Regions from separate parts of the Pseudahrensia aquimaris genome, predicted to be linked through region 2. Evidence: riboswitches for the same ligand, from Rfam matches in the RefSeq annotation. Region 2 holds a riboswitch; the other holds the start of a gene.

Region 1 (14,734 bases), on a different contig from region 2:
CAAATCGTTGCCGAAGACTTGGTGAGCCAAGCCGAACACGGCCTCGATTCACCCGCTTGGCTATTCACCACATCGCAAAGCCTAGCCGACGCAGTGATGGCCAAAATGGATGGCCTGATCAAAGCCCTGCCGGAAGGCGCTGCCCATGCTGCGGAGGTCGCTTGGCGCGATTATGGCGAGGTGATCCTGTGCGACACGCGCGAAGAGGTTTGCATCATATCCGACGAATACGCTTCCGAGCATCTGGAAGTGCAGACGGCGGACGACCAATGGTATGTCGACCGGCTCAAGTCTTACGGCTCGCTGTTCATCGGCGAGGAAACCACCGTGACCTACGGCGACAAGTGCTCCGGCACCAACCACATCCTGCCGACCAAGGGCGCCGCCCACTACACGGGTGGGCTTTCGGTGCACAAATACATGAAGGTCGTCACCACCCAGCGCATGACACGCGAGGCGAACCGCGAGGTCGGTCAGGCGGCGGCACGGATTTCACGACTGGAAGGTATGGAAGGTCATGCTCGGGCTGGTGATGCACGTTTGCGGAAGTATTTCGAAGGTGAAAATTTTGATTTGGGCATCGGCTAGGTCAGTCCATCGGGCACAGCCTTTGCCAAAAACTTAAAGCGGTACGGCATGGATGTGGCAATTCGCCATTTTCCTTATTCAGAACAGAGGTTCATACCATAATTCGGACGGGAGCCCGAAGTCGTTATGTCGCGCGAAAACGCGCGCTTTTGGAGCTGTCCTATGAAACAAACAAGACGCCAGTTTATCGCCACATCCGCCGCTGCGGCAGGCACGATCACGTTCTTACCATTTTACGCTAATGCAGGTGGTCACCTGCCTAACGAATTCAAAACCGATGGCGGAACGATCACCGTTCACCCCATCAGCCACGCGTCCATCGTGATGGAAACGCCCAAGGGAACGCTATACATAGACCCGGTGGGCGATGCGGCTGCCTACGCGGATTTCCCCGACGCAGATTTCGTTCTGATTACCCACCACCACGGCGACCACTTCAATCAAGACACGCTAAATGCAGTCGTGAAGGACAAAACGGTCATCATGACGAACCCGAAAGTGGGCGAAGACATTGCAGATGCCATGAAGGCAAAAAATACTGTGATTTCCAATGGCGAGAGCGGCGAAGCAATGGGCATCAAGATTGAGGCAATACCCGCTTACAATCTGGCCGAGGACAAGCAGAAGTTTCATCCAAAGGGGCGCGACAACGGGTACGTCCTGAACTTTGACAACTTCCGCGTTTACATCTCAGGTGATACGGAAGACATTCCGGAAATGCGTGCGCTGGAAAACATTGATCTGGCGTTTGTGTGCATGAACCTGCCTTTCACCATGCCAGCAGAAGCTGCGGCATCAGCGGTGAAAGAGTTCAAACCCAAATTCGTTTATCCATACCACTATCGTGGCCGCGATGGTGGCACGCAGGATCCGCAGAAATTTGCCGAGCTGGTCGGTGACGCGGCGGTGGTCAAATTGGGCGACTGGTACGGCGGCTAAGCCTCACCAAATTTGCTGAAGACTTAAAACCGGTGGCAGCTCTTTCGAGTTGCCGCCGGTTTTCATTTGTTGTGGGGTGGGTGCCTGTTTCTCTGACAAGTCTTCCAATGAAATTTCGGTCGATTGCCCTGTTGATGATTGCTGAGGTTGCCGCGCTGTCGCTGTGGTTCGTCTCCGCTGCCATTCTACCTGAAATGCTGCGTGAGGCTGCGATGTCGCCAGTCCGTCAGGCAATGCTATCGAGTGGGGTTCAGATCGGCTTCGTGGTTGGAGCTCTCGCCTCCTCAATTCTCGGTCTTGCAGACCGCTATGACCCAAGACGTGTTTTCGCCGTCTGCGCCGTCACGGCAGGGCTTTGCAATGCAATTCTTCTGATTGCAGAACCAGGTGGGGCGTCGGCGATCTTCGCACGCTTCGCTACGGGCGCTCTGTTGGCTGGGGTTTACCCAGTGGGGATGAAGATCGCTGTGGGTTGGGGAGAGAAAGATCGTGGAACGCTGGTTGGGCTGTTGATTGGGGCGTTAACGCTTGGTTCCGCCCTGCCGTATCTCATTTCCACAACTGGCGGTGCGGATTGGCGCTTTACAGTTACCATCGCTTCAATTGCCGCAATATCCGGCGGATTATTGGCGCTGCTTGTGCAGCTTGGACCGCACTACGCGAAAGCGGCGCGGTTTCAAATCTCCGCAATCTCTCTTGCGTGGCACGATCGACGCATCCGCTATGCCTATGGCGGTTATCTGGGCCATATGTGGGAGCTTTACGTCATGTGGGCTTGGATCGCCGCAGCCTGTGCGGTTTCGTTCAGCGCGACAATGACGGCAGAAAGTGCCGTTGCGGCAGCCACAATGCTGGCCTTTGTGTCCATCGCGACGGGTGGTGTGTTCAGCATCATCGCAGGACTGTTTGCCGACAGGATCGGCAAAGCAGAGGTAGCTGGCATCGCGATGGCTGTAAGCGGTCTGGCAGGGTTGGCGACAGCGTTGACGTTTGGCGGCCCCGTATGGATCACCGTGATCGTGGTGCTGGTATGGGGCGCCTCGGTCATCCCCGATTCAGCACAGTTCTCCGCAATGGTGGCCGATGCGGCACCGCAAGAGGCAGCCGGCAGCTTGATGACCTTTCAAACAGCACTGGGTTTCGCGCTGACATTCTTCACGGTGCAGATCGCGCCTTGGCTAGCGGCGCAAACGGGCTGGGCGCTGGTCATCGCGCTGACCGCACTTGGCCCGGCTTTTGGGATATTCTGCATGGTCCGCCATCGCCGCATAGCCGATTGACCGAACCTGAAGTCGTGCCTAGATTGAGCGCTGTGGTGATTTGGCCGGTCGGCTTGCAGCCACGTTAAACAATTCGCTAAAAGGCCGCTTGCTCTCAACAGCAGATGGAACCGATGGCGAATTCGTTATCGGTTTTTTTGTGTCCGCATTAGGGACCAAATGGAGTTTGTTTCAATGCCCATCCGCATCCCTGACACACTGCCCGCCCGCGCTACTTTGGAAGCCGAAGGTGTGATGGTGATGGATGACGCGACCGCCACGCGGCAGGATATTCGCCCGCTGAAAATCGGCCTGCTGAACCTGATGCCGAACAAAATTCGCACCGAGACACAGATCGCCCGCCTCATCGGCGCAACGCCGCTACAGGTGGAGCTCACGCTGGTGAGAATGAGCGAACACAAATCACGCAACACGAATGAAGAACACCTAATTTCATTCTATCAAACGTGGCAGGAAATCCGCGATCAAAAGTTTGACGGCTTCATCATCACCGGTGCACCCATTGAAACGCTTCCTTTTGAAGAGGTTACCTACTGGAACGAATTGTCCGAAATTTTTGAATGGACGCGCACGAATGTGTTGTCGACGTTCAACATATGCTGGGGCGCGATGGCCGCGATTTGGCACTTTCATGGAGTTCCAAAATACACACTCGACCAGAAGGCCTTCGGCGTTTATCGCCACCGCAATTTGAAACCTGCCTCACCCTACCTTCACGGGTTTTCAGATGATTTTTCCATTCCGGTGTCGCGCTGGACGGAAGTGCGCAGCGTGGATGTTTTGCAGCATGACGGGCTGGAATTGCTGATGGAAAGCGACGTGACCGGGCCTTGCCTGATTTCTGAAAAGGAAGGCAAGCGGCTCTACATTTTCAACCATGTGGAGTACGATTCTACATCGCTAAAAGAGGAATACGACCGAGATGTCGCCAACGGCACGCCCATTGACGTGCCGCACAATTATTACCCGGCAGACGACCCTGCCATGCCACCGCAGAACCGATGGCGCAGCCATGCTCACCTGTTGTTTGGTAATTGGATCAATCAGATTTACCAGTCCACTCCGTTCGACATTAACGAGATCGGCAAAAGCGGTTGATGGGTGTAGCGCTTGGCTCAAGGGCCGTTATAGTGCCTGAATGAATAGCGCGACCGACACAGCACCATTGGCTATTGAGCTTGTTGGTATCAACAAGTCATTTGGCCCTGTGCATGCCAACAAAGACATTGATCTGAAAATTCGTCCGGGGACAATTCACGGTATTATCGGCGAAAACGGTGCTGGTAAATCAACGCTGATGTCGATCCTCTACGGGTTTTATCAGGCCGACAGCGGCGAAATTCGCCTAAAGGGAAAACCCGCAATAATCGCAGACAGCCAAGCGGCCATCGCGGCCGGCATCGGCATGGTGCATCAACACTTCATGCTGGTTGATAACTTCTCGGTGCTGGAAAATATCATTCTAGGCGCGGAAGGCGGCGGCATTCTTAACTCCGCCATGCGCCGAGCCCGCGCAGAACTGTTGCGGCTGGAGGAAGAATACGGGTTGAAGGTTGATCCCGATGCGCTGATCGAAGATTTGCCCGTAGGCCTGCAGCAGCGGGTTGAGATTCTCAAAGCGCTGTTTCGCGGGGCAGACGTTCTCATTCTCGATGAGCCAACGGGCGTGCTGACGCCCGCGGAGGCTGACCATCTGTTTCGCATTCTCCAGCAGTTGAAAGACCAGGGGAAAACGATCCTTCTCATCACCCACAAGCTGCGCGAGATCATGGCCATCACTGACGAAGTCTCCGTCATGCGGCGCGGTGAAATGGTGGCCACACGCACAACGGCTGAAACGAGCCCTGAGGAACTGGCCGAACTTATGGTTGGTCGGCGCGTTCTGCTACAGGTCGATAAAGAGGAAGCTTCCCCCGGTGAGGTGCGGCTCGCTGTGGCCGGGCTTACAGTGCGCGACGGACGCGGCGTGGACATGGTCAAAGATGTTTCCTTCAACGTACGCGCCGGCGAAATCGTTGGCATTGCGGGCGTGGCGGGAAATGGGCAATCGGAATTGCTGCAAGCCATTGCCGGTATGCGACCGTTCTCATCCGGCGCTATCATGCTGGATGGGACGCCGATCACTTCGGGCGTTCGGGCAGACCCGGCAGAGCTGCGCAAGCGCGGCCTCGCTCATGTGCCGGAAGATCGCCATCATGAAGGTCTGGTGCTGAGGTTCGAGGAATCTGAAAACGCGATCCTTGGCTATCATGGGGATCCGGAGTTTGTGTCCGGGCCATTTTTGCAAATTGATGCGATGCGGGAAGATGCGATTGAGAAGATCGGGAAATACGATATCCGCCCCCCCAACCCGCGCCTGAAAACGGCCAATTTCTCCGGCGGTAACCAGCAAAAGATTGTATTAGCGCGAGAGATGGAACGTGACCCCGGCGTTCTTCTCGTTGGCCAACCGACTCGCGGTGTAGATGTCGGCGCGATTGAATTCATCCATAAACGCATCATCGAAATGCGCGATGCCGGCAAAGCCGTTCTTTTGGTGTCGGTGGAGTTGGACGAAATTCGCGCACTGTCCGACCGAATTTTGGTGATGTTCGATGGACAGATCGTCGGCGAACGCGAGGCAAGCGCCAGCGAAGGCGAACTTGGCCTTTTGATGGCTGGCGTGACAGACGAAGCAGCCGCCTGATGAGCGGGCCGTTGAAGGTGTGTTGCATCGGGGCGGGCTATTTTGGCTTGTTTCATCGAGACGCTTGGACCCGAATTAATGGCGCAGAACTTGTTGCTTGCTGCGACAACGACATAGAGCAAGCGCGCAAAGCACAGGTGCCTGCTTACGATGATGTGGACGCGATGGTGCGCGAAACGTCACCCGATATCGTAGACATCATCACACCGCCCGATACGCATTTTGGCCTGATCGAAAAACTGATCCATGCAGGCGTGAAGACGATCATCTGTCAAAAGCCGTTTTGCGTCAGTGGTGCGCAAGCAAGACAGGCGGCGGAACTCGCTCAGCAATCTGGCGTGCGTCTTATTGTGCACGAGAACTTCCGATTTCAGCCTTGGTTTCGCGCGATGAAGACTGTGCTGCACGATGGGCGGTTGGGCGAAGTCCAGAATTTCACATTTAGGCTACGCACCGGTGACGGACAGGGGCCGGACGCTTATCTGGAGCGGCAGCCATATTTTCAAACCATGGAGCGCTTTCTCATCCATGAAACGGCTATTCACTACATTGATGTGTTCCGTTTTTTGTTTGGCGAGCCGACGTCAATTTATGCTGATTTACGCAAATTGAACCCTGCGCTAGCGGGTGAAGACGCCGGACACTTTATCTTCGGCTTCGAAAACGGGATGCGCGCTGTGTTCGACGGGAACCGCCATCTCGACCACGCATCACACAACACACGTCTGACGTTTGGCGAAGCGCTGCTTGAAGGAACGAAAGGATGCGTCCGTCTCAGCGGAGATGGTTCGCTTGTATTGCGCAGCTTTGGAGCGATGGAAGAAACAATGCTGCTTAAGCCGCAAATATGGACAGGCTTTGCAGGCAATAGCGTGCACGCGCTTCAGAGCCATGTGGTCGAGTGCGTCTTGCGCGGAGAGACACCAGAAAATACGGCGCGCGAATATCAGGCCAATTTGGAGCTGGAAGAGGCAATCTATCGTTCTGATGAAAGCGGCATGCGGATTAAGCTCTAGCTGCCCCTATAGGTGGAGAAGCTGAAGGGCGAGGCCAGAAGCGGCACGTGATAGTGATCGTTCTCGTCATCAATACCAAAGCGAATTGGCACTGTATCGATAAACGGATGATCGGACTTTGGCGCATGGCCTTTGAAATAGGCGCCGATCTCGAACACCAATTCATAGGTCCCTACCCGCATTTCGCCTTTCGGCAGAATAGGACTGTCAGTTCGACCGTCACCATTGGTGATCTTGGTCACCATCTGCACGCGTTTATCGCCATCAATACGAAACAACGTTATGTGCACGCCAGCGGCAGGACAGCCCCGTGCGGTGTCGAGTATGTGCGTCGTGAGGAACCCGTCAGCCATGTCTTATGCGCTCGAAGTATCAGCTACCATCGACACATGCTTTGAACGATGCCGCCATGTCGCGCAATAGGGCCGCATACAGAGCGGGGCCAGGTTCATGGTTTTGACCAAGCGGGTCTACAACACCAAGACGTCCGCCGCTATCGGCGACAAGGGAATCGGCCAGCGCCGAGCCCAATTGGGGCTCGCTCAGCAGGCACGGCTGTTCAGCTTGCGCCATGCGTTCACGCAATGCGCGCACGGAGGCTGCACCCGGGCGGGTTTGCGGATTGATCGACACTGGAACCGGTTGTGCCAAGCCGAAGCGCTTTTCAAAATACTGATAGGCATCGTGCTGGACGAAATAGGTTTGGCCGGAAACTTCTTTGAGAAGCGCCGCCACTTCCTCGCTTAACGGCTTCAACGAAGCCGCGAAGGTTTTGGCGTTGGCGCGATAGGTTTCAGCGTTGGCTGCGTCTTTTTCCGCCAAAGTCTCGGCAATCGCCAATGCCATGGCAGCAGCGTTTTGTGGATCAAGCCAGATGTGACCGTCCAGCGTTTCCTCACTGAGATCATCATTACCTTTGGTATGGTCATCGTGGTCGTGGTCGTGGTCGTGCTTCTTTTTACTGTGACTATGATCGTGGTCATGATCGTGTTTTCCGCGCAACGGAAGTGTAGTCACGCCTTTTGCTTCCATCATTTCCTTGACGACTGCGTTTTGGGGAATTGTATCAAGAGAATTGGCGAGAAAAGTTTCCATGACCGGCCCAATCCAGAACACGGCGTCAGCGTCTTGCAAAAACTGTGCTTGCGAAGGCTTGAATGTTGCCGTGTGGGGCGAGGTTGCACCGTCGAGCAGCAGAACCGGGCTCCCGACGTCTCCCATCACATTGGCCACGATGGAATGGAGAGGGCGGATCGTCGTAACGACCTTCGGCGCGGCAAAGGCTTGAGCCAGCGTTGCAGCAAGAAAGGTGGCGACTAGAGCAAAAAGGGATGAACGGGACATGACGCCTGCTTTAAGTTTAGTTTGTTATGATATAACATTGCAATCACTCCAATCCAACGGAAATTTGGCGCAATCGTGACAGCCACAATGAAAATTCCAAATGCTAGTCCTCTGGTGTCGCTCACCAATGCCGGCCATCGCGCAGGAGACAAATGGCTGGTGCGCGGCGTGTCTTTCAACGTCGCTCCCGGCGAGATTGTGACCCTTATAGGACCGAACGGTTCTGGCAAAACCACGACCATGCGGATGGCGATTGGGCTTTTGGATGCTTCCGAAGGCAAGGCGGATCGCGTGGATGATTTGCGTGTTGGCTATGTGCCGCAAAAGATCGCAATCGATTGGACAATGCCGCTTACGGTCCAAAGGTTCATGGCCTTGACGGGAAAAGCGTCAAAAGAGCAGATAAATGATGCGCTGCACAAAACAGGTGCACAAAATTTGTGCGATGCACAAATTCGAGATCTTTCAGGGGGCGAATTCCAGCGCGTCCAGCTTGCAAGAGCCATCGTTCGCAAGGCAGATCTGCTGGTTTTGGACGAGCCGGTGCAAGGCGTGGACTTTGCAGGGGAGATTGCACTCTACGAGCTGATTGGTGCGCTGCGCGATGATCTGGGTTGCGGGGTTCTGCTCATTTCTCACGACCTGCATTTGGTCATGGGCGCGACAGATAAGGTGATTTGCCTAAACGGACATATGTGCTGCCACGGCACGCCACAAATGGTGAGCGAAAGCGCAGCATATCGCGACCTCTTCGGTGCCCGCGCTGCAGGAGCGCTGGCCGTCTATCAGCACGAACACGACCATACCCACCTACCAGACGGGCGAGTGCAGCACGCCGATGGCACAATCACCGACCACTGCCATCCCGATGATGGACATCACCACGACCATGGTGAGGGCAAACATCATGCTGGATGATTTCTTCGTTCGCGCCCTGTTGGGTGGCATCATGGTCGCGCTGGTGGCAGGACCATTGGGTTGCTTTGTTGTTTGGCGGCGACTTGCTTATTTCGGCGATACGTTGGCCCATGCAGCACTGCTGGGTGTGGCATTAGCAATTTTGTTTCAGGTCAGCACGATGGGTGCGGTCTTCGGGGTTTGCGCAGCCGTCGCACTGCTCTTGGCGGCCTTGCAGAACAGGCTGTCGATTTCATCGGACGTTTTATTGGGCATCTTGGCCCACGGGGCACTTGCAACTTCGTTTCTTGCGCTTTCGCTGATGAGTGGTCCTCAGGTCGATCTTCAGGCTTTGTTGTTTGGCGATATTTTGAGCATCTCCAAAACCAACCTGGCGACTATTGCTGTTGGTGGCGCGATTGTTCTGGCTGTATTGGCCCGTTTTTGGGAAGATCTGTTTGCCGCAACCGTAAACCAGGAACTGGCCCGCGCCGAAGGTGCGCAGCCTGACCGTGCAAACATCATCTTCATGTTTCTGATGGCTGCCGTTATCGCACTTTCGATGAAAATCATCGGCGCATTGCTGATCACGGCTCTCCTTATCATTCCTGCTGCCACAGCGCGGCAAGTGGCGCGAACGCCAGAGCAAATGGCGGTCTATGCATCTCTGATTGGCGCGTTAGCGGTTTTGTCGGGGCTCTTTGCTTCGGCGCGATACGATACGCCTTCGGGAGCGAGCATAATTTTGGCAGCGCTCGGACTGTTTGTCCTCAGCATTGCCATTTTTGGAAGAAAGACTTCGCAAAGATGAGCGACCTATCCCGAAACGAGAGCCTGGTGATCGAGGCCCTACGCGCGGCGAAAGCGCCGCAATCAGCCTATGCCTTGCTGGATACGCTGCGCGACCAAGGACTGCGTGCGCCGCCGCAGATTTATCGCGCGCTGGAGAAACTTACCCAGAAAGGCGTAGCGCACCGTCTGGAAAGCCTCAACGCATTCGTCGCTTGCAATCACCCGGATTGCTCGGGCCACTCACTGGCAGCGTTCACAATTTGCGAGACATGCGGCGCGGTTGGAGAAATCAACGATGCCAGCCTTGGCCAAGACTTGGCCAAGTTGGCAGGCAAAGATGGCTTCAAAGTCAGCGCATCAACCGTCGAATTGCGCGGCCTCTGTGCTGCCTGCGAAAGTTCCTAGCGCAGCATGGGCGGGCGAGCATCTACCCACACGCCCTGCTGTTTCGCAGAATCCACGGCGGCAACAATCGCCGCCATGGAACGTAATCCATCAATAGCCTTGGGGTATTGAGTGGCCGCAGAATCTGCAGTGCGGCCGTGCTTGTGAGCACTGATTGCTTCGGCCAGATCGAGATAGATGTTAGCGAAGGCCAAAGGCATGCCCTCAGCATGCCCGATGGTGACACGTGACGCTCGGTCAGCTTCGGGCGAAAGATTGCCCGCACCGCGTTCAATGATTTCGGTTCGGCCGTTGAGGGGGGTCCAGAAAAGCTGATTGGGCTGTTCCTGCGCCCAGCGCAGGCCACCCCTTTCACCGAAAACCTGAATGTTGAGACCGTGCATCCGCCCAATTGCAATAGATGAGGTCCACAGACGACAGCGCGCGCCGCCGCTCATTTTGATGTTGAGCATGGCGTCATCTTCCAGCGTGCGAGAGGGGATGCCGGAAGCAAAATCCGCCGACAGGGTTTCGGCCTCTTGGCCGGAAACGTAACTTGCCATGTGCAAGGCGTGGATACCGCAATCTGCAAATTGGGCGGAAACGCCCGCGAGGTCTGGATCATAGCGCCAGCGCACGCGCGGGTTGTCAGCATCCGCCTCATCAGCATGGAAACCATGGGCGAATTCGGCCTTGATCAACCGGACTTTGCCCAGATCCCCCCGCGCCACCATTGCCCGCATATGGCGCACCAGCGAATAGCCGGAATATCCGTAATTGACCGCCAAAATAGTGCCTTTGGCTTCAGCCAGCTTCACCAATTCCTCAGCTTCCGCGACCGTCATCGTCATCGGCTTTTCGCACAAGACATGGAAGCCTTCTTCAGTGAAAGCCTTGGCGATTTCAAAGTGTGTGGAATTAGGCGTTGCGATGGTGACGAGATCGACGCGGTCTGCGCGGTCTTTTTCACCAGCCAGCATTTCGCGCCAGTCGCCGTAGGCACGGTCGCCTTCAATGCCCAGCGTTTGCGCAAAGGCTTTGCCCTTGGCGGCGTCGATGTCCAATGCACTCGCAGCAAAATTGAATTTTCCATCAAGGCCAGCGGAAATGCGATGCGCTGGGCCGATCTGGCTGCCTTCACCGCCGCCGATCATGCCCCAGTTGAGTCTTGCCATGTGTTCAGAATCCGATTGATTGAAGATAAGCGCGGTTGGCTTTGGCATCATGCAGCGGCGACGTATCACCTGCCGGATCGCAGTCTTGCTCCACGGTACACCAGCCTTCGAATCCGGCATCCAGCAAGATTTGGCGCACGGCGGGAAAGTCCACATCGCCATCGCCCAAATTGCAGAAAATGCCCTGTGCGCAGGCATCGTAGAAGCCCGTGCGTTTTGCGATGACGTCCGCTTTCACGGCAGGGTCAATATCTTTGAAGTGCATGTAAGAGATGCGGCCAATGTGTTTGCGCATGAAGGCAACCGGGTCGAAGCCAGCATAGGAATGGTGGCCCGTGTCGAAGCAAATCTTGAGAATCTTATCGTCCACCTCGTCCAACAGCCGCTCAAGCTCTGGCTCAAAATCCATGAAGCCGGCGGCATGCGCGTGAATGCCAACCGTGAGGCCATATTCCTCTGCGCCCATTTTAGCGATTGTAGCGATTCGATCACGATAGGCCGTCCATTCAGCGCCACCCATCTTTTCCGCCTCTTTTGCGCGGCCAGCGGTGGGCGCGCGGCGTGGCGAAATGGAATCGATAATCACCAGATGTTCCGCGCCATGCGCCTGCAGTGCTTTGCACGTGCGCACGGATGCGTCCATCACATCGTCCCAAGCGTCGGGGTAGTGGAAAGCACGGAAGATCACGCCGCCGATCAGCATCAGCCCACGTTGCGCCATGGCATCGCCGAGAACCGATGAGTCTTCCGGCATGTAACCGACTGGCCCTAGCTCGATGCCGCGATAGCCTGCGGCGACGCAATCATCGAGCACTTTTTCCCACGCGGGGTTGCGTTCGTCGTCAGCAAACTCCACGCCCCACGAGCAGGGCGCGTTTCCAATTTCGATGGCCAATCTGTGATCTCCGGTCATTCCACGCCGATGCGCGATTGAGTTGGAGCAAAACTGCTTTTATCAATGAACGTCAAGAGGCGTGTGGGAAGGACAACAGCATGGCATCGAAGGAACAAACGATCCGGCTGACGATGGCGCAAGCGCTCGTGCGGTATCTAGCGGCGCAATATATCGAGATCGACGGTAAGCGCGTGCGACTGTGTGCGGGTGGGTTTGGCATTTTCGGTCACGGCAACGTCACCTGTCTGGGTGAGGCGCTGTATGAGCACCGCGAGGAACTGCCACTGCGGCGTGGGCAGAACGAGCAATCGATGGCGCTTGCGGGCATTGCCTATGCCAAAGAGAAGTTGCGCCAGCGGTTCATGTTTGCCACCGCATCGGCCGGACCGGGCACGACGAATCTTTTGACGGCAGCAGCGCTTGCCCACACGAACCGCCTGCCAATTTTGCTGCTGTGCGGTGATACATTCCTCACCCGCCTGCCCGACCCGGTGTTGCAGCAGGTGGAGCACTTCAACAATCCGGCGCTTGGTGTAAACGATGCGTTCAAATCGGTCACACGCTATTGGGACCGCATCACGCACCCCGCGCAAATCGTTCAAAGCCTGCCGCAAGCGATTGCGACCATGCTGGACCCCGCAGATTGTGGACCAGCTTTCTTGGGCTTGCCACAGGACGTGCAGGGCTGGGCGTGGGATTATCCCGTCAGCTTTTTCGAAGAGCGCACCCACCACATCCGCCGTCAAATGCCCGATGAGCGCGAAATCGCGGTAGCGGTTTCCGCGCTGAAGGCTGCGGAGCGCCCGATCCTGATCGCTGGCGGCGGGGTGCAATATTCACACGCCGTGCCGGAGCTTCGCGCCTTTGTGGAAGCGCACAACATTCCTGTAGTGGAGACGATTGCGGGGCGCGCCAACCTCGTTCACGGCGAGCGGCTGAATTGCGGGCCGATTGGCGTGACAGGGTCCGACAGCGCCAACACTCTGGCAGAAGAAGCGGATTTGATCTTTGCCGTTGGCACGCGCTTGCAGGATTTCACCACCGGCTCTTGGACGGCTTTTGACCAAGACGCGAAACTGGTGACGCTTAACGTGGCGCGGCACGATGCCGACAAACATTCAGCGCTCAGCGTGGTGGGCGATGCAAAGCTGGGGCTTGGCGCGATTTCAAACGCCCTTGGCGGTCATTCGTTTGCGCCCACTTGGTCTGACCGCGCAGAAAAGCTCACCAAACAATGGGATGCCTATGTTGACGGCAACATTTCGCCCACCAGCGACGATGGCCAGAACCGGCCCATGAGCTATGCTCAAGTCGTCGGAGCGGTGAACCAGCTCTGCGACAAGCGCGACCGGGTTGTGGCCGCTGCTGGCGGACTTCCCGCCGAAGTAACGGCCAATTGGCGCACTTTGGACGTTGGCACCGTGGACGTGGAGTTCGGTTATTCCTGCATGGGCTACGAAATCGCAGGCGCATGGGGCGCGCGCATCGCGCAGCAAGAAGATGAAGCGGCGCAAGATACGATCTGCTTCACCGGCGATGGCTCTTACCTGATGATGAATTCGGACATCTATTCATCCGTTCTGGCGGGCAACAAGCTCATCATCTGCGTTTGCGACAATGGCGGCTTTGCCGTCATCAACAAGCTGCAGAACAACACGGGCAACGCTTCGTTTAACAACCTAATCGCAGACAGCAACATCTCGGTTGAACCGTTCGCGGTGGACTTCGCAGCGCATGCCGCATCAATGGGCGCGCTGGCCGAAACGGTTCATTCCATCGACGAATTCAAGGAAGCGTTCAAACGCGCCAAGTCTGCGGACCGCACGACAGTGATCTCCATGCAGGTTGATGCCTTTGATGGCTGGACCACTGAAGGTCACGCGTGGTGGGAGGTCGGCACGCCGGAAGTTTCGAGTTCCAAATCTGTGCGGGAATCGCATCAAGAAACCGAAGCGGGCCGCGAACGCCAGCGCAGGGGCATGTAGATGGCCGCCGATCTGAAGCGCATCGAAGGACGCAACTTCCTTATTATCGGACGGGCCGGCATGGACATGTATGCCCATCCACCCGGCGTCAAAACAGAAGATGCAGAATACTTCTATTCTGCACTGGGCGGCTCGTCGGCAAATATCGGCGTTGCTTTAGTGAAGCTGGGTTCAAAGGCTTCGCTGGTTACGTCCGTATCGGATGATTCCGTTGGCCGCTATTGCCTGAACCAGTTGGATCACTACGGCGTTGATCGCACTTTCGTGCGCTCGGTCGCGGGCGAGGAGCGCAATTCACTGGCCGTATTGGAAACCACCAATATTGATCACCAGTCGGTGATCTACCGCAACAATGCGGCGGACTTTCAGATGACCGTTGAGGATGTGCGCAAGCCGGACTACACAGCTTATTCCGCAGCCATCACCACAGGCACAGTGTTCGCAGGCCAGCCCTCGCGCGATGCCGCCTTCGTTGCCTTCGATCTGGCAAAAGAAGCCGGACTGCCCGTGATCTTTGATATCGACTACCGCCCCTACTCATGGACATCCGGAGCGGAAGCGGCTGAAGTTTATTCGCGGGCCGCAAGCTATTGCGATATCGTCATCGGCAACGACGACGAGTTCGGCGTGATGGCGGGTGACTACGACATCGGGCTGGCCTTTGCGGAAAACCTCGCCAAGACCAGCGCGCAGATCGTGGTCTATAAGATGGGCCATCTCGGCTCCATCACGTTCACGCAGGACGGCTCGTTC
Region 2 (14,734 bases):
GACGGCGAAAACGCGATGGCGGTATCGAAACTGACGGCCATTGACGCCAACACTCGCATTCTGCGCGCATCCGGCAGCGACGGAGCGTTGGCAGCCTCTCACGTGACGCAGCGCTTGGAGCGGCTTGCCATTGATCTGTTGGGCAGCCAGCGTAAACCGGGGCGCGCGGGGGAAGAGCAGGTTATTGCCCTGATCACACGCCGCTTCCCGGAATTGGGCGGCAGGCTTTCGCGGCAGGTGGAGCAACTCGCACCCGGCTATCTGATGAGCGATCCGGGCCGGATTGCTGCAACCCTTTCTGATTTTGAAAAGACCCTTTTGGAGATTCGTCATGAATTTGGACGACCTTCAGCGCCTCGCCGCTGAGATCAAACATTCCGTTGCACAAGCGGTGCACGGGCAAAATGCCATTATTGATATGCTGCTGGTAAGCATTTTCGCCCGTGGCCATTGCCTGCTCGAAGGACCGCCCGGCACTGCAAAAACGTTGTTGGCTCAGAGCTTGGCTACATCGCTGAAGCTCGATTTCAGCCGCATTCAGTTCACACCCGACCTGATGCCCGGCGACGTGTTGGGCGCGAACGTGTTCGATTTCAAAGCGGGCGCGTTCAACCTCATCAAAGGGCCGGTGTTCACAGACATTTTGCTGACCGACGAGATCAACCGCGCGCCGCCTAAAACACAAGCCGCGCTGTTGCAGGTCATGAACGAGCGGAAGGTGACGATTGACGGCAAGGACTATGCCGTGGGCGATCCGTTCTGCGTGGTCGCCACCCAAAACCCGATTGAACACCAAGGCACCTATCCGCTGCCGGAGGCGCAGCTGGACCGCTTTCTGTTCAAACTGGTTCTCGATTTTCCCAACGAAGCGGACGAGATGGAAATTCTGCGCCGCCACGCGCTGCAACCACTGGAACACGATGCGCGGAAGATTGGCATCAAGCCGGTCGCCACGCGCAAGGCCATTCGTGATGGACAGGATCTGGTCGACACAATCCGTCTGGAAGAAGACATTCTTGCCTATGTGCTGCGGCTCGTGCGGACAACGCGCACCGACAGCGCGATCAGCCACGGCGCATCAACCCGTGCGGCGGACGCACTTTGCGGGGCAGTGCGGGCCTGTGCGGCGCTGCAAGGGCGCGACTACGCTCTACCGGACGATGTGAAAATGCTGTTTGCGCCTGCCATGCGCCACAGGATCGTGCTTTCGCCCACGGCAGAAATCGAAGGCCGATCATCCGATGATGTGCTGGAGCAAATTCTCAATCAGGTGGAAGCGCCGCGCTGATGAGACCTTCCGCACGGCTTCTGTGGTTGGCTTTGGGGGGATTGCTCTTTGCAATCGTCTGCGTCGCTGTGCCTGCCTTGCCGGTGGAGGCTGCCACCCTTCCTCTGGCCGGATTGGTGCTAGCGGTTCTGATAGACTTAGCGGTCAGCCTGCGCGGCGGCGCGGTGCAGCTTGAAGCGATACAGCCCAACGACGTGTTCACGGGCGAAGCGGCGAAGTTCCATCTTCGACTGTCCAGTCGCTCGCCACTGCTGCTGAGCCTGTTTGTTGAAGGGCGGGTGCAGACCCAGGACGGGTTGCAAGCGCCGGAAGTGTTTTCCTTCGTCGCGCAAGACGATGCACTTGTTTGCGATTTGCCCCTGAAAGGCGTGAAGCGCGGAACGTGGATGATCGAACGGCTCTGGCTTAAATGGAGCAGCCGCCTGGGCCTCATTGAATTCGTGCCCAGTCACCGCATCGACCATGCGGTTGCCGTTGTACCCAATATCCGGCCCATCACATCAGGTGAAATCGATCTGAAATTGCGCTCCGCTCTTTTCGGCATGAAAGAAACTGTGTGGCGCGGCGAAGGGTCGGAATTTCACCAGATGACCGAATACGTGGCCGGCATGGACCCGCGGTCTATCGACTGGAAACACTCTGCCCGCCACCAGAAAATGCTGGCCAAGGAAATGCGCGCGGAGCGCAACCATCAGGTCGTCATGGCCGTCGATAACGGGCAGCTGATGCGTCAGGAGATCGACGGGCTGGCAATGATCGATCACATGATCAACAGCGCACTGGCGCTGACTTGGGCCTGCCTGCAAAGCGGCGATCTTGTTGGCCTGCTGGGATTTGATGCCCGCCCGCGCCATTACGCACCGCCCGCGCCGGGGCAAAAGACATTTGCGCTGATGCGCCGTCAGATGGCTGATCTGGAATACAGTTCTGTTGCCACCAATCACACGCTGGCGCTCTCTCACCTGCAACAAAAGTTGCAAAAGCGTTCGCTCATCGTGGTCCTGTCAGATTTCGCGGATCCGCTGAGCGCCGAATTGCTGCTCGACCATATGACCATTCTCAACCGGCATCATGTGGTGATTTTTGTGAGCCTGCGCGACCCAGTTCTGGAAGAGGTCGCAATGGGCAAAACCTCCAGCATGGATGGTGTGGCGAAAGCTGTGTCAGCCGCCGAAATGCTCAAAGAACGCCGCTCCGTTCTCGACCAAATGTCGGCGATGGGTGTCTATGTGATCGAGACCTATCCCGGCCAGATGACGCCACGATTGCTCTCCACCTATCTCGATATCAAAGCGCGGGAGGTGATATGAGTACCGAAGACCTGATGCGCTCCGCGCGCTTTCGCAAAGAGCGTGAACAAGAATGGAAACGGCTTTCCGATCTCGTGACGCGGGTAGAAAAAAGTGGCGTTCAGAATCTGGGTTTTGAAGACGCCGAACGGCTCACCGCGCTTTACAGGCAAGCGATGAACTCGCTCTCGCTTGCCCGTGAAATTTCGCTCGACAGGGCATTGCTCACCTATCTGGAAAGTCTGTGCGCGCGCGCCTATCTCGCAGTCTACGCGCCGCGCGATACGCTGGTCGGGTTGGTGGGCCGATACTTCAAATCGTCAGCACCCCAAGCGGTGCGCCGCTCTTGGCTGGCCTTCTTGCTGGCCTTCATCGCGATGGCATCGGGCGCGACGCTTGCCTACTTTCTGACGCTGCAAGATTCCAGCTGGTATTATTCTTTCGTTCCCGGCGGTTTGGCAGGCGGGCGCGGGCCGGACGCAACAGCCGAATATCTGCGCGGGGTCATTTACGACGACACGCCGCCTTCGCTTGATCAACTGACAGCTTTTTCAACCTCACTGTTTGCCCACAACACGCAAGTCTCCATTTTCGCGTTTGCTTTGGGGGTAATGGGTGGGCTGCCAACGGCGATACTGACCTTCTACAACGGCACGATATTGGGCACATTTTTCGCCATCCACGCTGAAAAAGGTTTGGCGTTTGATCTGTTTGGCTGGCTGTCCATCCACGGGGTGACCGAGCTAACGGCCATCATGATGGCGGCGGCCGGCGGGTTTCGGCTCGCAGGGGCGATCCTATTTCCCGGCAACAACACGAGAAGCTATGCGCTGCGGCTGGCTGGGCGCGATGCGATCAAGCTGATCATCTTAGCAGCCATCATGCTCATCGTGGCGGGAATTCTGGAAGGTGTGTTTCGCCAGACAGTCCAAGATCCGTGGCTGCGCATCACAATCGGTTGGGGCGCGGGTGCGCTCTGGCTGGCATGGATTGTGCTCTGCGGCCGTGAAGAGATCAACGCAAACGAACGGCAGGCGGGCTGATGCGCAATCCGTTACGCAGAAGAACGCCCGAGGAGAAGCAGCGTCGTGCTACAAAACGGGCTCGCAAGGCGCAAGAATCCGGCTTGAAACAGTTTCAGATTATTCCACCCGAAGGCGTGCCGCTGAACCTTACGCTCGCTTCCATCTCCGCACGCGCAGGCGCGCAACTGACCGATTTTTTGGTCACGTTCATGATAGCCTTTTTGTTGATTTTGCTGGTGATCTTCGCAAGCGGTGGTTCCGGCACAGTGATAACCATTGCTGGCGCGTTGATCTTTTTCTTTGTGCGTGTGCCCTATTACATCGTCACCGAACTGGTCTGGAACGGGCGAACGCTGGCTAAACGCTGGATGGGTCTGCGGGTAATCTCGCTGGATGGCCGCAGCCTGACCGCGCATCAAGTGGTTGTTCGCAATGTGCTGAAGGAAATCGAGTTCTTTGCACCGCTCACCTATCTGATGGTGTCCGGCAACAATTCGATCTTGATCACGCTCACCGCGCTCGGCTGGCTGGTGATATTGTTTGTTGTGCCGTGGCGCAGCAAGAAGAACCAACGCATCGGGGATATCGTTGCCAATACCTGCGTGATTGACGACCCTGCCCCCGTCCTGCTGCGGGATATGGCCGCTGACGACCCGACGCGCGCGAGGGAACGGTTTGTCTTCACAAGCGATCAACTTGATCATTATGGCCGGTTCGAGCTGCAAACGCTGGAGCAGGTTTTGCGGGTTTCGCAGGATGTATCGCAGTCTTCGCGCAAACAGCAGGATAAGAACATCCGCGAAATCACCGAGCGGATCGTCGCCAAGATCGGCTACGGCGAAAGAATAGAAGCTGCCGACGCACGTGATTTCCTGTCCGCATTTTACCGTGCACAGCGGGCACATCTGGAAAGCCGCAAGTTGTTTGGCGATGCCCGCGAGGACAAGTTTTTCCGCGCCGATGACGTTGGGCAGGACTCAAAATAGCGGTAGTGTAACAAGATTCGATCAAACGACGAGGAAACACGATGAGCGATACTTCCCAACCAAACCCGCGCCCTACGATGGGCGGCACCCCAAGCACTCTGGGCATCGGCACGATGTTGGGTGAAACCTTCAGTATCTTTGTAAGCCGCATCGGCTTGTTTGCGGTGATCGGCATGGTGGTCATGATCGCGATCAGTGTTTTGACGTTTATGTTCTTTGGCAGCGCCCTTTTGGACGCTAATTCACTGACCAATCCGACCAGCTTTTGGACGGCCACGGTTTTTGCAAGCATTCTGTCTCTTGTCGGCACCTCGCTTCTGATGGGTATTCTGGCTCTTGCGGCTTATGACGCAAAACTGGGCAGACCAGCACGCTTGAGTGTGTATATCGGTGCCGCGCTGAGCGTGATTGTTCCGCTCACCGTCCTTTCAATCGTCAGCGCCATTGCGATGTCTATCGGCTTTATATTGTTGATTGTGCCGGGCCTTTACATCCTGACAGTCTGGTGTGTTGCAGCGCCAGCAATCGTTATTGAACGCGCGGGCTTCTCCGGCCTAAGCCGCAGTGCGGAACTGACCAAAGGCTATCGCTGGCCCGTGTTTGGCTACATAATCTTGCTGTTCATCATCAACATCGTCATCGCCGGCTTGTTCATGCTCGTCGCGGGGCTGGCGTCTTTCACTGCGCCCAATACCATTGTTGATTATATCGTGCAGGGCGTTGCCAACGGCTTGTCGACGGCAATCTACGCCATCGGCGTGGTCGTTCTGTTTGCACGGTTGAAAGAAGTAAAAGAAGGCTTGGGCATGGAAGACTTGGCGGACGTGTTCGCCTAATCGAGACGATAACTGCGGAGCGTCCAAGAGGCGCTTCGCAGCCTGCCTAGCGGAAATGTTTGGACAGCTTGAGGCCTTGCGCCTGATAGTTGGATTTCAGGTCTGCGCCATAGAGCGCGTCGGGCTTTTTGAGCATCCGCTCATAGACCAAACGCCCGACAATCTGTCCATGCTCAAGAATGAACGGCACTTCGTGGGAGCGTACTTCCAGCACGCCGCGTGCGCCTGCGCCGCCAGCTTTGGCGTGGCCAAAGCCGGGATCGAAAAAACCCGCATAGTGAACGCGGAACTCTCCCACGAGCGGATCAAACGGCACCATTTCCGCCGCATGGCTTGGCGGCACATGGACGGCCTCCCGCGATACCAGGATGTAAAACTCATCCGGGTCCAGCACGAGGTCATCTGAACCGCGGTTGTGAATCGGCTCCCAATAATCGAGCACATCGCAGGCCGCTTTTTTGTCCACATCGACCACGCCTGTGTGGCGCTTGCCGCGATAGCCAACAAGGCCGTTTTCATCACCGGTCAGATCAATCGACATGGCGATGCCGCGCGCGTCGATGTTCGGCTCTTCTGCCGCGACCAGCGTTTGCGCCTGATGCAGGGCCAGTAATTCTTCAGCGTCCAGCAGCGCGTTACCCTGCCGGAAACGTATTTGCGAAAGGCGCGAGCCCGTGCGGGCGACAATGGGGAACGTTCGTGGCGAGATTTCCAGATAAAGCGGACCGGAATATCCAGCCGGTACTATATCGAATTGCTGGGCGTTATCAGTAATGACGCGGGTGAAAATATCGAGCCGCCCCGTGGAGCTTTTGGGATTGGCAGACGCCGCAATCGCTTTCGGCAGATCAAGCTTTTCCAGCAGCGGCACGATATATACACAGCCCGTCTCCAGCACCGCACCGTCGCGCAGGTCGATCTCGTGCATGGAAAAGCGCTTGAGCTTGTCCATCACCGTCGCATCGCGGCCCGGCAGGAAGGAAGCGCGAACGCGGAAGGCTTTTTTGCCCAAGCGGAGATCGAGCGAAGCCGGTTGAATCTGGTCACCATCCAACTTGCGCACAGCCTTCAACGCACCCTGCTCGAAAAGCTGGGCGATCTGGGCGTCGCTCAATATGCCTGCACGTTTGCTCATGATGTTTCGTATCGCTCAACCGCCATTGACGCAAAGCGGTAAGGGGCTTAATCCAACGCTTGTTCAGTGGTGATTTGGCCGGTCGGCTTGCAGCCACTTAAAACAAGTCGCTAAAGGGCCGATTTTGCGGAGGATACGTCTGCAAGTTTGGAACCGGTTTTGCGACCCATTTTGGGAAAGGCGCGAAGCCGGTTTTTTTGTGCCGGTTTGCGTCTGCACAGCAGGAGACAGAATATGAATGAGAATTGGAAACCGGCAACGAGGCTGGTTCACGCCGGGCAAACGCGCTCCGAACACGGCGAGACGTCCGAGGCGCTCTACCTGACGCAAGGCTTTGTCTATGACAGCGCGGAGGCCGCCGAGGCGCGTTTTGCAGGCGACGAGCCGGGCTACATCTATTCGCGCTACGCCAACCCAACCGTCTCCATGTTTGAAGAACGCATGCGTGACCTAGAGGGCGCGGAAGCAGCTTTTGGCACAGCCAGTGGCATGGGCGCGATTTCATCTGCCCTGCTGTGTGATCTGAAAGCTGGCGATCATGTGGTTGCCGCGCGCGCACTGTTCGGCTCTTGCCGCTGGGTGGTGGAAAAACTGATGCCGCAATTCGGAATTGAGACCACTTTGGTCGATGGTGCGGACATGGACGCATGGAAGGCGGCCGTCCGCCACAACACCAAGACACTGTTTCTGGAAAGCCCAACAAACCCAACGCTGGAATTGTGCGATATTGCAGCCGTGGCCGCGCTCGCCAATGAAAACCGGGCGCGGCTTGTGGTGGACAATGTATTCGCCACGCCAATCCAGCAAAAGCCGCTGGAACTGGGTGCACATACGGTCGTCTATTCGGCCACCAAACACATTGACGGGCAGGGCCGGTGTCTCGGCGGCATCGTGTTGTCGGATGAGGAATGGCTCAACGATCACTACTACGATTATTTCCGTCACACCGGACCGTCGCTCTCACCATTCAACGCGTGGGTCTTGCTGAAAGGCCTGGAGACGCTGCCGTTGCGCGTGGCGCAGCAAACCGCAAACGCGGCCAAGGTCGCCGATCATCTGGCGGAGCACAAAGCGGTTTCGCGCGTCATCTATCCGGGCCGCGACGACCATCCGCAGGCAGAGCTGGCCAAGCGGCAGATGACCGGCGGTTCAACGCTGGTCGCGTTTGAGCTGGCTGGCGGAAAGGCGAGCGCGTTTGCCTTCGAGAACGCCCTGCAATTGGTGGCGATCTCCAACAATCTGGGCGACGCGAAAAGCCTCATCACCCATCCTGCCACGACCACGCACAAAAACCTGTCCGACGCTGACCGCGACACGCTTGGCATTTCGCCGGGCATGGTGCGGCTGTCGCTCGGTCTGGAAGATGCCGACGACCTGCTCGCCGATATCGAGCAGGCCTTGGCGAAAGTCTAAATACCGGACTGCGCCAGCAAGTCTTTCAACGAGACTTGCGGGCGCGGGCCGATATGCTGGATCACTTCCGCTGCCGCAAGGCCGCCAATGCGCGCGCAGTCTTCCATCGAGCGGCCCGTTGTCAGACCGTACAGAAAGCCAGCCGCGTAAAGATCGCCAGCGCCAGTTGTGTCTTCCAGTTTGTCGATAGAATGGGCTGCGACTTCGCTTGTCTTTTCGCGGGTCACAACAATCGACCCTTCCTCGCCCTGCGTTACCACAGCCAGAGCCGTATCTTCGCGCACTGAGGAAACCGCTGTCATCAAATCCGCTGTCTGGTAGAGTGATTTCAATTCAGCGTCGTTGGCAAACACGATATCCACCGTGCCAGACCGCATCAGATCAAGAAATTCTTCACGATAGCGGTCCACGCAGAAAGGGTCGGATAAGGTGATCGCAGTTTGGCGCTTGTTTTCATGCGCGATGTTTGCCGCCAAGCGGATTGCTTCCTTGGCCCGGGGTGGGTCCCACAGATAGCCTTCAAAATACGTCACTTGTGATGCTGCAACCACATCGGCATCAACATCTTCTGGGCCAAGTTCCACGCAGGCGCCGAGATAGGTGTTCATGGACCGTTCGCCATCCGGCGTGACAAAGATCATCGAACGCGCTGTGGGCGGCACGCTCTCCAACGGCTTGGTGTCGAAGTGAACGCCAATGGCGCGGATATCGTGGGTGAAGACGCCGCCCAGATGGTCGTCCGCCACTTTGCCCAAATACGCAGCCTTCGCGCCAAAGCTGGCTATGCCCGCCGCCGTGTTGCCTGCCGAACCGCCCGAAGCCTCCACCGCTGGACCCATCGCGGCATAGAGATGCTCGGCGCGGTCTGCATCAATCAGGTTCATCGCGCCCTTGTTGATGTTTTCACGAACGAGGAAGTCATCCTCGGCGCGGGCGATAATATCAACGATGGCGTTGCCGACGGTCAGCACGTCGAATCTAGGATCAGCCAAGGTAAGCTCCCAAAGGTGGCGAGAAAGTTGGCCCCCTTTAGCGAAGCTGTGCGGCTGCGCCAAGGGTTACTTGTCTTGAGCCAGAACGCTCCCCATGTGGGTGAGGAATTAGACCCCTCGTGACCAAAGACCAGCCATGCTCGCAAACGCTATATCCCGATCAGTTTCGCAGGTTTTCTCCGCGCCGTTCCGTGCCGTGTTGTGGAAATCGATTGGTCTGACCATCGTGTTGCTCATCGGCCTATGGTTTGTGCTGGAAGCGTTGATCTCAACTTTCCTGATGCCGTTTCTCGGACCGTGGCCTTGGGTAGCGACTGCGCTGGCATGGATTCTTGGCGGTGGCTTGTTGATCGCAATGGGCTTCTTGATAGCCCCGGTGACGTCGTTGTTTGCCGGCGTGTTTCTCGATGAGGTGGCTGAAGCCGTGGAACGGACCCATTACCCTAAGGATCCCGTCGGCACACCGCTGGCGCTTCGCCAATCGGTCATGATCGCGCTGCGGTTCTTCGGACTTGTGATTTTGGGAAACTTGGCCGCTTTGATCTTGGTGCTGTTTTTCGGCCTTGGCGTGCCGGTCTTTTTCGTGGTCAACGGCTATTTGCTGGGTCGAGAATACTTCCAGTTCGCAGCTTTGCGCCACGTTTCTGTGGCTCAAGCTGATGCCATACGACTGCAAAACGGGACGCCGATTTTCCTTGGTGGTCTTGCCATCGCAGCGTTGCTGGCCGTGCCGATCGTCAATCTGCTGACACCGCTGTTTGCAGGGGCCTTGATGACCCACGTTTACAAAGCACTGGCCGCACGCAGCTCAGTAGCCGCCTGACGTTGCAGCCTCATCGCCATCGAGAGCCGCTAAAAGGTCATCCAGAACGCCGGATGCACCGAAGCGAAAGGTTTTCGGCGCGGCCCAGTCCGGCCCCATAATGCGGTCGGCAATTGCCAAATAGGTTGCGGTGTCTTCCACCGTTTTCACACCGCCAGCAGGCTTAAAACCAACTGGTTTACCGCTATCGGCAATCGCTTGGATCATGATTTCAGCCGCGTGGGGCGTTGCGTTGATCGGCACTTTGCCCGTCGACGTCTTGATGAAATTCGCACCAGCTTCGATGGCCATATGGCTCGCCTTGCGGATCAACTCATCGCTGCCCAGCTCGCCCGTCTCGATTATGACTTTCAACAAAGCCTTCCCCGCACATTGCTGGGCAATGGCTCGCACCAGCTTACTGGCAGCTTCTTCGTCACCAGCTTTGAAAGCACCGTAGGGAATGACCAAGTCAATTTCGTCTGCCCCGTCGCGGATGCAGGTTGCGGTTTCCAGCACGGTCATTTCCTGCAAATCCGTGCCGCCGGGAAAATTCACGACCGTGGCGATGGGGATGACCTTTCCCCGCGCGCGGGCGGTCAGAACCTTGTGGGCATGGGCGACGAAACGTGGCCAGATGCAGATCGCCCCAACCCTGCCGTGGGGCGTGTGGGCTCGCTCGCACAAAACATCGATATCGGCGTGGCTGCAATCGGCGTTGAGATTGGTCAGGTCCACCATCGGCAAGGCGCGGGCGGCAGCAGATTTGCGGACGTCTTTGTCCAAGGTCTCGGTCATAGAATATCTCGATCCAGATCTTTTTGCAGCACATAAGCCAGAAGCCGCGTCAACAACAGGCCACCCTTGGGTGCCATTGTCTTTGTCTCTTCATGACCGAGTTCCTGTCCCGTCATTCCGGCTGCGAAATTGGTGATGACGGAGAAAGCCGCAACTTCCATTTCAAAAAACCGCGCCAGAATAACCTCCGGCACCGTCGACATGCCAACGGCGTGAGCGCCCATCACGCGGGCCATGTGGATTTCAGCTGGTGTCTCGAAGGTTGGGCCGGAAAACCACATATAGACGCCATCCGATAAAGGCACATCGATCTCGTCCGCCGCCACCGCAAAGCGGTTGCGCATGACGGGATCATACGCAGTGGTCATGGAAACAAAGCGCGCATCCGTCGGCTCGCCGATCAGCGGGTTGGTGCCGGAGAAATTGATGTGGTCGGTGATCTGCATGATCGAGCCGGGCGGCATGTCCTCTTCCAGCGATCCGGCCGCATTGGTGAGGATCAAGCGGCGCACGCCGCAATCAGCCAAGGCCTCCAGCGCGGGGCGCATCGCGGCGGCGTTGCCTTGCTCGTAGTAGTGAATCCGGCCGGACAGCACTGCGACCTTGTTGGGACCAATCGTGCCGAGGATCAGTTCAGCGCTGTGGCTGGATACAGTGCTTTCGGGAAACTCGACAATTTCCGAATAGGGTGTGCGGGAGATGATATCGACAGCATCGACGAGACCGCCAAGGCCAGAGCCGAGGACAATCGCGATTGTCGGCTGGAAATCTCCCAGCACTTCGTGGAATTTTTTCATTCTTAGGCTTCCAGATCAAACGAGGCGGGCAAGAGTTCGGCTATGGTCAGCGTCTCCACCACGCCTTGGGAATCGCACAGGTGAACGGGCGTGTCGCCTTTTGCAAATTCCGCGATGCGCTGGCGGCAACCGCCGCAGGGCGTGGCGCGGTCGGCTTTTTCCGCCATAACGAGAATTTCTGAAATCTCCCGCTCGCCTGCCGTCACCATGTGGGCGATGGCTGAGGTTTCCGCGCACCAGCCTTCAGGAAAAGACGCATTTTCGATGTTGCAACCAGCGTAAATCACCCCCGATGCCGAGCGTATGGCCGCGCCAACGGGGAATTTCGAATAGGGAGAATAGGTGTTCGCCATGGCCGCCTTGGCCGCGTTGAACAGATCGGCGTTGCTGCTCAAACTATCTCTCCTTCGAATAGGGAACGCCACCGGCCTTTGGCGGAATGGCCTTGCCGATGAAACCAGCGAGCAAAATGACCGTGAGAATATAGGGCAGCGCTTGCATCAACTGTACCGGCACCGTGCCAATCAGCGGCAGGGCAACACCTTGATAGCGGATTTCGATAGCACCCAAAAAGCCGAACAGCAGGCAGGCCCACATGGCCGCAACAGGCCGCCATTTGGCGAAGATCAATGCGGCGAGCGCGATGAAGCCACGGCCCGCCGTCATGTCCTTGACGAAGCCTGCCGACACACCGATGGCGAGAAACGTGCCCGCAAAACCGCACAGAATTCCGCATACGATCACGGCGCGATAACGCGCCCATGTGACCGATATGCCAGCGGTATCGACAGCGGCCGGGTTTTCGCCCACAGCGCGCAGGCGCAGGCCGAAGCGGGTGCGGAAGAGAACCCACCACGTCACCGGCACCATGATGAAAGCGAAATAGGCGATGAGGTTGTGGCCGGAGATCAACTCTTTGTAGATCGGCCCGAGTATCGGGATGACGTTCAACGTCTCCGCCAGCGGCAATTCAATGGGCGTGAACCGAGCGTCTTGAGGCAATTGCGGCGTGCGGCCACCGGCGCTGAACCACGCATTGCCAAGGATAATCGCGGCACCCGCCGCGATGAAGTTGATCGCCACGCCGGAGACGATCTGATTGCCCTTGCTGGTGATCGAGGCGAAGCCGTGGACGAGCGCAAGCGCGACGGAAATGATGATTCCCGCGCCAAGGCCGAGCCAAGCAGATCCGGTGACGGCTGCTGCCGCACCAGCCGCAAAAGCAGCGCCGAGCATTTTGCCTTCCAGCCCAATGTCGAAAATACCGGCACGCTCAGAATAAAGCCCCGCAAGACACGCCAGCAAAAGCGGCACAGCAGAACGGACGGTCAGATCAAGAAGTTGAAGCAGCGTCTCCATTATTCGCCTGCCTCCGGCAACACGTCCTGCGACTTGGTGGTCGACAGGCTGGAGAACGCACGCGACAGGCCGGGGCGGAACAGATTTTCCATTGCACCAGCAAACAAGATCACAAGGCCCTGGATCAGCAAAATCATATCGCGGGTGATGTTGGGCATGTCGAAGGAAAGCTCTGCGCCGCCCTGATACAATGCGCCGAACAGAATCGCAGCCGGAACGATTCCCGCCGGATGGGAGCGGCCCATCAGCGCCACGGCGATGCCGACAAAGCCTGCGCCTTCCACGAAGTCCAGCTGCAGCCGCGCTTGGTCACCCATCACAGGGTTTAGCGCCATCATTCCGGCTAGGCCGCCGGAAATCATCATGGTGACGATAATGATTTTTGCCTCCGGCATGCCTGCATAGATTGCCGCCTTCGGGCTGGAGCCGAGGGTTCGCATTTCATAGCCAAAGCGCGTGCGCCAGATCAGCACCCAGACGAGAAATGCCATCAGAAGCGCCAGCAGGAAAGTGATATTGAGCGGTGATGCGCCCATGTCGAGGCCGAATGGTTCGAACAGCCCGCCAAGCTTCGGCAATTGCGCCCCTTCGGCAAAATCGCGGCTGCGGGGGCCAAGCTGCGCAGATTTTTGCAGCGGGCCGGACAGCAGATAGACCATAACGGCAGCGGCGATGAAGTTGAACATGATCGTCGTGATAACGATATGGCTGCCGCGCTTGGCCTGCAAAAAAGCCGGAATGAAAGCCCAGAACGCGCCGAACAAGGCCGCGCCGATGATCGCCAGCGGGAAGGTCAGCCACCACGGCAGCGTTCCATCGAGCGAAAGGGCTACAAGGCCAACGCCCAAACCGCCGATATACGCCTGACCCTCGCCGCCAATGTTGAACAGAGCGGCATGAAAGGCCACCGCCACCGCAAGGCCGGTGAACATGAAGGTGGTCGCGTAGAACAGCGTGAAGCCCAGATTGTAGCCGGAGCCAAACGCGCCTTTGACCAGTAGATAGGCAGCCTCCAGCGGACTCTCGCCAACGAACAAAACCACCAGCCCCGAAATGAGAAAAGCCACCGTCACATTGATCAGCGGCATCAGGCCGTAGTCGACCCATTTCGGAAGAGGATTGATCATTGCAGCGTCGCCCCATCGGGTATCGCGCCTTCGGCATTGACGAGCGAGAGCAGTGTGTCTGTGTCGGATACCTTGACGAAATCGCCGTCCAGCACGGCGAGCATCATGGCGTGAATTTCATCGGCGGAGAAATGCCTGCCGTTCTTGTCATGGTTGGAAAGCGAAGCAGTAGCATCGCCAGCCAGATAGACCATGAAGCCGAGATTGCCAGCCATCCGTGCGGTCGTGCCAACGCAGTGTTCCAGATGAACACCGGCAACGACAATCTGTGCCGCGTTATGGCCTTCCAGCGCCTGCATCAGATCGGTGCCCACGAAGGCGTTGGTCGTGCGCTTTTCGATCACTTCCTCATGGGGCAGTGGTGCGACTTCGGGACAGAATGCGTGGCCGGGTTTGCCGGGGGCATAAGGCGAAGCGGGGTTCATATCGTCGTGGCGAATGTGGATGACGGGGTCGCCCCGCTCGCGCCACGCGGCGAGCAGACGCGCGGCGTTGGCCTCTGCTTCCGGTTGGCCACGCTCGCCCAGCGCGGGATCGGATCCGGCTTTCTGCATATCGATGATCAACAGCGCAATGCTCACGTTTTCGGCTCCAGTTTCAATTGTCCTGTCGACGGATCACCTTGGAAAAACGGATTGTAGGCAACTTCCCACAGATGGCCATTCGGATCTGCGATGTAGCCGGAATAACCGCCCCAGAAAACCTTTTCAGGCCGCTTTTGTGGATGGGCTCCCTGCAAAACCGCGTGATCGAACCATGTGTCCACCGCCGCCTCGCTTTCGAGGTTCACGGCCAGCGATACGCCGCGAAAGCCGATAGGCGTCACTTCAGTATTTGCATCTTCCGCCAGCGCAGCGTGGCTATAAAGACCGAGCACAATTGAATGG

What was found. A riboswitch is a leader RNA that binds a small molecule or an ion and turns the genes downstream of it on or off. The one in region 2 is predicted to bind S-adenosylmethionine.
Region 1: another riboswitch for S-adenosylmethionine. It lies ahead of metA (homoserine O-acetyltransferase MetA); the one in region 2 lies ahead of ACFQ14_RS10315 (O-succinylhomoserine sulfhydrylase).

The regions. Positions count from the first base shown of each region.
Region 1 is NZ_JBHTJV010000012.1:64,476-79,209, forward strand. It holds gene hisD (histidinol dehydrogenase) at 1-588, shown strand, start outside; gene ACFQ14_RS13190 (MBL fold metallo-hydrolase) at 751-1,527, shown strand; gene ACFQ14_RS13195 (MFS transporter) at 1,635-2,807, shown strand; SAM riboswitch at 2,830-2,907, shown strand; gene metA (homoserine O-acetyltransferase MetA) at 2,982-3,905, shown strand; gene ACFQ14_RS13205 (ABC transporter ATP-binding protein) at 3,946-5,493, shown strand; gene ACFQ14_RS13210 (Gfo/Idh/MocA family protein) at 5,493-6,509, shown strand; gene uraH (hydroxyisourate hydrolase) at 6,506-6,862, opposite strand; gene ACFQ14_RS13220 (zinc ABC transporter substrate-binding protein) at 6,882-7,853, opposite strand; gene ACFQ14_RS13225 (ATP-binding cassette domain-containing protein) at 7,941-8,771, shown strand; gene ACFQ14_RS13230 (iron chelate uptake ABC transporter family permease subunit) at 8,761-9,561, shown strand; gene ACFQ14_RS13235 (transcriptional repressor) at 9,558-9,947, shown strand; gene ACFQ14_RS13240 (Gfo/Idh/MocA family protein) at 9,944-11,101, opposite strand; gene ACFQ14_RS13245 (TIM barrel protein) at 11,106-11,996, opposite strand; gene iolD (3D-(3,5/4)-trihydroxycyclohexane-1,2-dione acylhydrolase (decyclizing)) at 12,095-13,981, shown strand; gene iolC (5-dehydro-2-deoxygluconokinase) at 13,982-14,734, shown strand, end outside.
Region 2 is NZ_JBHTJV010000009.1:307,358-322,091, reverse strand. It holds gene ACFQ14_RS10350 (hypothetical protein) at 1-366, shown strand, start outside; gene ACFQ14_RS10345 (AAA family ATPase) at 332-1,288, shown strand; gene ACFQ14_RS10340 (DUF58 domain-containing protein) at 1,288-2,598, shown strand; gene ACFQ14_RS10335 (stage II sporulation protein M) at 2,595-3,620, shown strand; gene ACFQ14_RS10330 (RDD family protein) at 3,620-4,588, shown strand; gene ACFQ14_RS10325 (hypothetical protein) at 4,630-5,424, shown strand; gene ACFQ14_RS10320 (2'-deoxycytidine 5'-triphosphate deaminase) at 5,471-6,559, opposite strand; SAM riboswitch at 6,616-6,693, shown strand; gene ACFQ14_RS10315 (O-succinylhomoserine sulfhydrylase) at 6,794-7,972, shown strand; gene ACFQ14_RS10310 (adenosine kinase) at 7,969-8,964, opposite strand; gene ACFQ14_RS10305 (sulfate transporter family protein) at 9,101-9,787, shown strand; gene deoC (deoxyribose-phosphate aldolase) at 9,773-10,564, opposite strand; gene ACFQ14_RS10295 (purine-nucleoside phosphorylase) at 10,561-11,361, opposite strand; gene cdd (cytidine deaminase) at 11,364-11,756, opposite strand; gene ACFQ14_RS10285 (ABC transporter permease) at 11,758-12,720, opposite strand; gene ACFQ14_RS10280 (ABC transporter permease) at 12,720-13,847, opposite strand; gene ACFQ14_RS10275 (cysteine hydrolase family protein) at 13,844-14,428, opposite strand; gene ACFQ14_RS10270 (VOC family protein) at 14,425-14,734, opposite strand, start outside.